4 regions of the Mesorhizobium sp. P3_A9 genome follow, and region 1 is predicted to be linked to each of the others. Evidence: riboswitches for the same ligand, from Rfam matches in the RefSeq annotation. Region 1 holds a riboswitch; each other region holds the start of a gene.
The links. A riboswitch is a leader RNA that binds a small molecule or an ion and turns the genes downstream of it on or off. The one in region 1 is predicted to bind cobalamin.
Positions count from the first base shown of each region.

Region 1 (2,195 bases):
CTTTCTGCTGATGCTGGCTCCGGCCGCCGCCATTCTGTTCATGATGCCAGGGCAGCTCGCCGGCTGGGCCTTCGTGCTCGCCATCGTCTTCGCCTGGGCCTTCAAGGCGGCTTTCATCGAACCTTTCGCCATCGCTTGCCTGATGCAGGTCTATTTCAAGACCATCGCCGGCCAGGTGCCCGATCCGGCCTGGGACGCCCGGCTGGCCGAGGCGTCGTCGAAGTTCAGGGAACTCAAGGACAAGGCACTGGCCTCCTTTGGCGGCTCGCGCTGGGGCACGGCCGGCGCGACACGCTGATCGGCGGGCTGCGCCGGCGCAATAACAGCGGTGTTGAGGTCCGCCACCGCTGACTTGAGCCGCGCCTCGCCTTGCCCGCAAAACGTCTCGCTCATGATCAGTTCAGGCAGCGGCAGCCGCCTGCCCCAGCCATGCGTCTCGAGGTCCGGTTTCGGCGCGAACTCGGAAACGCGACCGACGCAGAGATAGGCGATCGGCGTCACGTGCTCGGGAATGGCCAGCAGGCTCTTCAGCGCTTGCGGCTCGATGATGCTGACCCAACCAACGCCGACGCCTTCGGCGCGCGCCGCCAGCCAGAAATTCTGCACCGCACAGACCGTGCTGTAGAGATCCATCTCCGGATTGTGCCAGCGTCCCAGCGGTGAGCCCAGTGAGCGCTGGCGGTCGCAAGTGATGCAGATGTTGAGCGCGCTTTCGCAGATGCCTTCCAGCTTGAGTTTGCGGTAGAGCGCCTGTCTTTCGGCCTCGATCGCGGGCAATTCCTGCTCGCGGGCGGCCAGGAACAGGTCACGTACCTCCGCCCGTCGCGCGGCATCGCGAATGACGATGAAATTCCACGGCTGCATGAAGCCGACAGACGGTGCGTGATGGGCGGCAAGCAGCAAGCGCGCCAGCACCTCGTCGTCGAGTGCAGTGGGCAGGAAATGGCTGCGCACGTCGCGCCGAGTGAACATGGCGCGGTAGACCGCGTCGCGCGCCATCTGGTCAAATCCGTCGCCCATAGGAGCGGTCATGGTTTCCGGCATCGCTTGTCCCCTTGCGATTGCAATCCATGTCCTCCGCCTGACCATGCGGATGACGATGCCTGCCAGGCCGGTCTTCTGGCTTGGGATCAACCCGCGTCCGGTGCCTTCCCGTCATCGACAGTGGCATTTACCGGCGCGGTCCCCCTCACAGCGTTGGGCACGCCACGGAATTCAACCGTGTTCCCGATTCTCCCGCTTGCGCGGGCACCAGGCAGTGGCCGCGACCTTACGCCGAAGCGCCGGCAGCGCCAATCCCCGCAGCGACGCCAATGGACGCAGGCATGATTTTCCCCAGCCATCAAGCGGCAACGCATGGCCATCGTGGCGCCGGGGCACTAGATAGGGGGCATGACAACCCGTCTTTACACCCACCCGATCTTTCTTGAGCACATCACGCCGCCCGGCCATCCCGAGCGGCCGGATCGCTTGCGCGCCATTGAGCGCGTGCTCGATGACGAGGCCTTCGCCGCACTTGACCGCGTCAAGGCGCCGGAGGGCGACGAGGCCACGATCCTCTACGCCCATCCCGCCGATTTCGTCGCGCGCATCCGCGCCGCCATTCCCGAAGAGGGCCTTGCCCGCGTCGATGCCGACACCACCGCCAGCCCGAAAAGCTGGCAGGCAGTGATCACCGCGATCGGTGCCGCCAACGCCGCTGTCGACGATGTCTTTACCGGCCGTGCCGACAATGTCTTCGTTGCCGCGCGGCCGCCCGGCCACCATGCCGAAAAGAACACGGCGATGGGCTTCTGCTTCTTCAACACGGCGGCGATCGCCGCGCGCTATGCGCAGAAGAAGCATGGCGTCGAGCGTGTTGCCGTCGTCGATTGGGACGTCCACCACGGTAACGGCACGCAGGATATTTTCTGGGACGATCCGTCGGTGCTCTATTGCTCGACGCACCAGATGCCGCTTTATCCTGGCACCGGCGCGAAGAGCGAGACCGGCGCCGGCAACATCGTCAACGCGCCTTTGGCGCCGCAGACCGGCAGCGAGGTGTTTCGCGATGCCTTCCTGTCGCGCGTGCTGCCGGCGCTCGACAATTTCGCGCCCGATCTGATCATCATTTCGGCCGGCTTCGACGCGCACCATCGCGACCCGCTGGCCGAGATCAATCTGACCGAGGATGATTTCGACTGGGCGACCGGCCA
Region 1 is NZ_JBFUGJ010000214.1:1,485-3,679, forward strand. Features, by position in the region: gene AC1DX0_RS23890 (hypothetical protein) at 1-298, shown strand, start outside; partial or broken gene bluB (5,6-dimethylbenzimidazole synthase) at 415-1,089, opposite strand; cobalamin riboswitch at 1,093-1,271, opposite strand; gene AC1DX0_RS23900 (histone deacetylase family protein) at 1,393-2,195, shown strand, end outside.

Region 2 (2,195 bases), on a different contig from region 1:
CGACCCTGGTGGCGAAGGGCGCCACCAGGGCCAGATCATGCAGCACGGCGATAACCGTCATGCCGAAGCCGGCCACGAGTTCGAGAAGCTCACCGCGGGCGCGCGGATCGAGATGGTTGGTCGGCTCGTCGAGGAACAGCACTTTCGGTTGCTGTGCGATGGCGCGCGCCAGTTGGGCGCGTTGGCGTTCCCCACCCGACAGCGAGCCGATGCTGCGGCCAAGCAGCGGCAACAGCCCGGTCCGGCGCAGCGCATCGACGACAATGTCGCGTTCCTCGCTCCTGCGCCTCAGGCCGGCATGCGGGACGCGGCCAAGCTCGACATAGTCGATCACCGCTAGTCGCGGATCAGGCTGGTCGGTCTGGCCGACGACGGCTATGTGCAACGCCCGTTCGGCGGTCGAGATCCTGTCCAGGCGGCGCCCGCTGAGCTTCACCTCTCCGGAGCTAGGCTTGAGCATGCCCGACAGCATGCGCAGCAGTGTGGTCTTGCCGGCGCCATTGGGGCCGATGATAGCGAGGCGATCGCCTAATGCCACCGACAGGCTGACCGCATGGACCAGATCCCGCCCGTTGGCCGTCGCGCCGAGGTCGCGCGCTTCGAGAAGCGGCATTGTCATCGGCTGTCCCCCGCAGGCTTGCCCGATCCCGGGATGCGGGCCAGCGTCTTGCCGGCCAGTCGGGGCGGGCGTTGTCCGGAATTGCACCAGCCGTCGGCTAGCGAGGCGTAAAGCCTGGCAAATCGCACGAGATCGCCGGCGTCGGCCTCCGCGTCTATGGAGCCGAAGAGATAGGCGGCCTTGCCCGGCGCCTGGAAGGCCACCGTCAGCGGCCGCGCGCAGCCCGCCATGCACTCGACGCCTTCGATCGTGAAGCCATGCGCAACCACGGGCTCGTGGTGGGCTGAGAGCCGGGACCGCAAATCCGCGCAAAGGCTTTCGCCCGACCTGATCCCTGTCGGGACGTCACGGCAAAGCGTGCACACGATGATGCGATGGATGGCGCCGTCCAACTTTCCGTCACTTTCCAAAACTGGCGACGGAAGGATGTTGGCGAGCCGGCCGACAAGACCGACGTCCACGTTTCCTCCCGGCACACCCCGTCCGGTCAACTCAGTGATGGCAGGTCTCCTGGCTCGCGGGTCTCGGCTCAATCCTGCCTTCCCAGCCTTGCCGGCCAGTGGCATATCGGATCTTGCTCACCGCTTACAGTTGCGGGGGCAGCCACGGTCTCGACCTTTGAGGGTCTCACCGTGTTCCCTTTTCACCCCTTGCCTTTCGGCGCGGGGACCATCACGGGGCCACCGTAGATTTGCCCCGAGCGCATCGCAACGATTCTTTTCGACTGAACCTGTCACCATCGCGGCACCGGCAGCTTGTCAGCTAGAGGCGTGCGATATCTCCATCTGTAATGTAATAACAGAACGATTTAGGTGGTTTTCTTTGTCGATGTCAATCCCTTGCCACAACCCTTCGAACTATCGCTGAAGGTTGCGGACGCAGACAGGGCGGAGTTCGCGTGAACCCCGCCCCGGATCGGATAGTCTGCAGGCAGACGCGCTTACTTGCCTGACAGCTGCTTGGCGTTCTCGGGCGTGATCGCCGTCGTCTCGACAGTGACCGTCGTATCCACCGAAGTGGCGCAATCGAGTAGGATCTTCTTCGACATCTCGATCGCTTCCTTCGCACCCGTCGGGTAGGTGAAGGTCGCCGCCCAGTCACCCTTGGCGACGGCCTCGATGCCACCGGCCGGGCCTGGCAAGCCATCAGTACCGATGATCTTGACGTCCTTGCCAGCGCCCTTGGCGGCAAGCAGCGCGCCGGCCGCCATCATGTCGTTCGAGGCGTAGAGCACCTTGATGTCGGGATGCGCCTGCAACATGGCCGAGAAAGCGGTCTGGGCTTTATCCGGCACCCAGTCGGCAGCCTGCTCGGCAACGACCTGGATCTTGGCATTCTCCTTGACGCCGTCCTTGAAGCCATTCAGCCGCTCTACGGCCGGCGTCGAACTCGGGAGACCTTCCAGCACGGCCGCTTCGCCACCTTCCGGCAGCAAGGTCTTGGCGGTGTATTTGCCCGCTTCGAGCGCGATCTTGTAATTGTCGCCGCCGATGAAGGCGGTGTAGTCCTTGCCAGGATCGCCGACCGTCTTGCGGTCGAGTTCGATGACCGGGATGCCGGCATCCATGGCGCGCTT
Region 2 is NZ_JBFUGJ010000054.1:18,825-21,019, forward strand. Features, by position in the region: gene AC1DX0_RS11120 (ABC transporter ATP-binding protein) at 1-619, opposite strand, end outside; gene AC1DX0_RS11125 (DUF1636 family protein) at 616-1,011, opposite strand; cobalamin riboswitch at 1,103-1,308, opposite strand; gene AC1DX0_RS11130 (substrate-binding domain-containing protein) at 1,560-2,195, opposite strand, start outside.
Region 2: another riboswitch for cobalamin. It lies ahead of AC1DX0_RS11125 (DUF1636 family protein); the one in region 1 lies ahead of bluB (5,6-dimethylbenzimidazole synthase).

Region 3 (2,195 bases), on a different contig from region 1:
GGCGGCAGTGAGAACAATCTTTTTCATTTTGGGTACTCCAGTATTTTTTTCCGTCCGTCTAGCGGCGTGTCTTGGGATTAAAATCGCGTCGTTCGGACAGCCCCGATGTGGGAAAGCCAGCTGGCCGTTTCCAATCACGAAGTTGTTCCGTGTGGACCAAGTATCCACCACTTGAAATTGTACCAAGGCCCTCTTGATCGAACATTTTTCCTATTGATATCAAAAAGTTAGTTGAAACCAGCACTGCGATCACCAACTGTATCGGAGGCTCAGCGTTCACACCGTCCTGCACGCACCGTCAACAGAAACGAACCGTTCGGTTCGATTTTAGAATGTGCTAATAGTCACTTTTCGAAACCGTTAACCCTTTTTGCCCCCGTTTCGGGTCGATTTTGATAGCCGGCACAGCCGGCACCACGATGATTTCCGTGACCACGGTCCTTGACCGATCATTGCGCATGCGTGTCGCGCCACATGGATGCGATGTCGCTTTCATGCCGATGTCGCAAGCGCTGTCGTGATTAGATCATGACATCTCAGGTGCCGCTTCGTGACGATGGAGCGGAGAATTGGGAAGCCGGTCAGAATCCGGCGCTGCCCCCGCAACGGTGGTGGAGTTCAAGTCGCAACGGGAGACCACTGGGCGAAAGCCTGGGAAGGTGTCGCGATGGTCCGCAAGGACAACTCCAGAGCCCGGAAACCAGCCCGAGATTTCTAGACTCGACTGATCGCGGTGGGCGGTCAAGAGGCGGATGGTGCATGCCCGGCTTTCGCCGGCCTGCGCCCGATCCTTCCTCAATCACCACCAGTTCAGTCCTTGAACGAAGAGGACAGGACATGGATACGCGCAACGACATGCTGAGGCTCTTGAACAGCCGCAGGGACGGATTCTCGCTCGAGCAGCCCTTCTACACGGATCCCGATTTCTTCAAACTGGACATGGAGCTGATCTGGTATCGCGACTGGCTGTTCATCGGCCATGATTGCGAACTGCCGAAGCCCGGCAGCTTCATCACCGTACAGATCGGCGACTATCCGGTCGTGCTGGTGCGCGATCAGCAGGGCGAGATCAACGCCTTCCACAATTCCTGCCGCCATCGCGGCAGCCGCGTCTGCAACACCGACAAGGGCATGGCCGCCAAGCTGGTCTGCCCTTATCACCAGTGGACCTACGAGCTGGACGGAAGGCTGCTGTTTGCCCGCCAGATGGCCGACGGCTTCGACAAGAGCCAGTTCGGCCTGAAGCCGGTCGCCTGCGAGAGCGTGGCCGGCTACATCTTCATCTGCCTGGCCAAGGAGCCCGCCGACTTCGCACCGATGCGGGCGATGATCGAGCCCTACCTCAAGCCGCACCGCCTGGGCGAAGCAAAGATCGCCTTCGAGAGCACGATCGTCGAGAAGGGCAACTGGAAGCTCGTCTGGGAAAACAACCGCGAGTGCTACCATTGCGCCGGCAATCACCCGGAGCTGTGCAAGACCTTCCCGGAAGCCCCGACGGTGACCGGCGTGCAAGGCGCCGACAGCGACCCGGAGATGCTGGCGCATTGGGCCAAATGCGAGGCAGCCGGCCTGCCGAGCAAGTTCCGCATCGACCCGGCCGGGCAGTACCGCGCCACCCGCGCGCCGCTGCTGCGTGACGCAGTCAGCTACACGATGAACGGCAAGCGGGCGGTGAAGAAGAACCTGTCCGACAGCGTCTCGGCCGACCGTATCGGCACGTTGATGCACTATCACTACCCGACGACCTGGAATCATATCCTGATCGACCATGCGGTCACCTTCCGCGTGCTGCCGATCAGCGCCACGGAAACCGCGGTGACGACCAAATGGCTGGTCCACAAGGATGCGGTCGAGGGCGTCGATTACGATCTCGCCGAACTCACCCATGTCTGGACCGAGACCAACGACCAGGACCGCCGCATCGTCGAGGAAAACGCCTTCGGCATCCTGTCGCCAGCCTATGAACCCGGCCCCTATTCGGAGCTGCATGAGGGCGGCGTGATCCAGTTCGTCGACTGGTACGCCCGCTTCATCGGTCCGCGCCTTGCCGATGGCGGCCGGCCGGCGCTGCGCAGTGTCGCTTGAGAGGTTGAGGGATGAACGCGATGACGGATCTTGGCCTTTATCGCCATCTCGACCAGATGGCGCCCTGGAACGACAGGCTGCAGGTGCTGGAAGTGATCGGCGTCAGCGAC
Region 3 is NZ_JBFUGJ010000161.1:9,235-11,429, forward strand. Features, by position in the region: gene AC1DX0_RS20710 (DUF680 domain-containing protein) at 1-27, opposite strand, end outside; cobalamin riboswitch at 522-723, shown strand; gene AC1DX0_RS20715 (aromatic ring-hydroxylating oxygenase subunit alpha) at 838-2,085, shown strand; gene AC1DX0_RS20720 (FAD-binding oxidoreductase) at 2,106-2,195, shown strand, end outside.
Region 3: another riboswitch for cobalamin. It lies ahead of AC1DX0_RS20715 (aromatic ring-hydroxylating oxygenase subunit alpha); the one in region 1 lies ahead of bluB (5,6-dimethylbenzimidazole synthase).

Region 4 (2,195 bases), on a different contig from region 1:
AGCGCGCCGAGCAAGGCGACGAAATGTATCTGGGATTGGCCAAATGGGGCCGCGAGCACGCCGCCTATATAGAAGAGATCTACCGCGCGGTCGCCGAGCGCGGCCCGATCGCTGCTTCAGCACTCGAAGGTCAGAAGGGCTCGGGCGGCTGGTGGGGCTGGAGCCATGCCAAGCACGCCTTCGAATGGCTGTTCTGGGCCGGGCGCATTACGACGGCGCACCGCCGTGGCTTCGAACGCTTCTACGACCTGCCGGAGCGCGTGCTGCCGCAGGCGATCCTCGATCTGCCGGTGCCGGCCGCCGAGGACGCGCATCGCGAATTGCTGCGCATTTCCGCCCGCGCCCACGGCATCGCGACATCAAGCGACCTGCGCGACTATTTCCGGCTGTCGCCAGCCGACATGAAGGGGCGGCTGGAGGAACTGGTCGAGACCGGCGAGTTGGTGCCGGTGCGTGTCGAAGGCTGGGACAAGCCGGCTTACCTTCACAGGGACGCCCGTTTGCCCCGAAAAATCGAGGCCCGCGCCTTGCTGGCGCCGTTCGATCCTGTTGTCTTCGAGCGGTCGCGCTCGGAGCGGCTGTTCGATTTCCACTACCGCATCGAGATCTACACACCGGCCGAAAAGCGGCAATACGGCTACTACGTCCTGCCCTTCCTGCTCGGCGACCGGATCGTGGCACGCGTCGACCTCAAGGCAGACCGGCCGGCCAGCGTCCTGCGCGTCCATGCCGCCTACTCCGAGCCCGGCGCACCGCCTGAAACAGCGGCAGAACTCTTCGAGGAACTGAAGCAGATGCAGGGCTGGCTCGGGCTCGAGCGCATGGAAGTGACGCCGGCCGGCGATTTGGGGCCGGCGCTGGCCGACATGGCGGTGTCGTAAGCTCGCGTTGACACCGCTACCCGCAAAAGCCTAAATCCGGTTCAGACGGTCCCTTGCCCGCAACGGCAAGGGCTAAGAGGGAATGCGGTGCGGGATTTCGATCTCAAATCCGCGGCTGTCCCCGCAACTGTAAGCGAAGAGCCAAGGCCGAAAGCCACTGGGAGGTTCCCGGGAAGGCGGCTACCGAAGGCGATGACTCGCGAGCCAGGAGACCTGCCGTCTGCGACAGAAGAATCCGATCGCCCGGCGGGTTTCCGGGCAAGGAGCCCGGTTTTTGGACCAGAACAGCAGTTTTTCGGCTGGCACAGCGGATATTCCGTCCGCCAACAGTGATGCTTTGGCCGGCGTCACCATCATTGTCTGCGCCTCCTGCCGCGATGAGACCGGCTCGGATGCCCATCCGCGTGCCGGCGAACTTTTGGCTGAGGACACGCGCCGTGCAGCGTCTGACGACCATATCCGCGTGCGCACGGTCGAATGCCTCGGCAATTGCAAGCGTCGGCTCAGCGCCGCCATCCTGCGCGACGGCTGCTGGAGCTATGTGTTTGGCGACCTGACCCTGACCAGTGGCGCCGACCTCGTCACCGGCGCAAAGCTCTTCGCCACGTCAACGGACGGCCTCATCCCATGGCGCGGCCGGCCCGATTCGCTCAAGCGCGGCCTCGTGGCCCGCATTCCACCCCTCGACATGCTGAAGGACTAACCATGACCGCTTCCGTCTCCCGTGTTCCCTGCACTGTCGTCACCGGCTTCCTTGGCGCCGGCAAGACGACGCTGGTCCGCCATCTCCTGGAAAACGCCGGCGGCAAGCGCATCGCCATCATCGTCAACGAGTTCGGCGATATCGGTATCGACGGCGAGATTTTGAAAGGCTGCGGCATCGACACGTGCCCGGAAGAAAACATCGTCGAACTGGCCAATGGCTGCATCTGCTGCACCGTCGCCGACGATTTCGTGCCGGCGCTCGACAAGATCCTGTCGCTGACGCCGAAGGTCGACCATATCCTGATCGAGACCTCGGGCCTCGCTCTGCCCAAGCCGCTGGTCCAGGCTTTCCAGTGGCCGACGGTGAAGAGCCGTGTGACCGTCGACGGCGTCATTGCGGTTGTCGATGGCCCGGCGCTTGCCGAAGGCCGCGTCGCCAACGACATGGACGCCTTGCAGGCGCAGCGCGCCGGGGATGACAGCCTCGACCATGACGACCCGGTCGAGGAGGTGTTCGAGGACCAGATCGCCTGCGCCGACCTGATCATCCTGTCGAAGAGCGACCTGATGGACGCCGCCGGCTCGGCCCGCGCCAATGCCATCATTGGC
Region 4 is NZ_JBFUGJ010000116.1:12,545-14,739, forward strand. Features, by position in the region: gene AC1DX0_RS17410 (winged helix-turn-helix domain-containing protein) at 1-881, shown strand, start outside; cobalamin riboswitch at 911-1,116, shown strand; gene AC1DX0_RS17415 (DUF1636 family protein) at 1,156-1,584, shown strand; gene cobW (cobalamin biosynthesis protein CobW) at 1,587-2,195, shown strand, end outside.
Region 4: another riboswitch for cobalamin. It lies ahead of AC1DX0_RS17415 (DUF1636 family protein); the one in region 1 lies ahead of bluB (5,6-dimethylbenzimidazole synthase).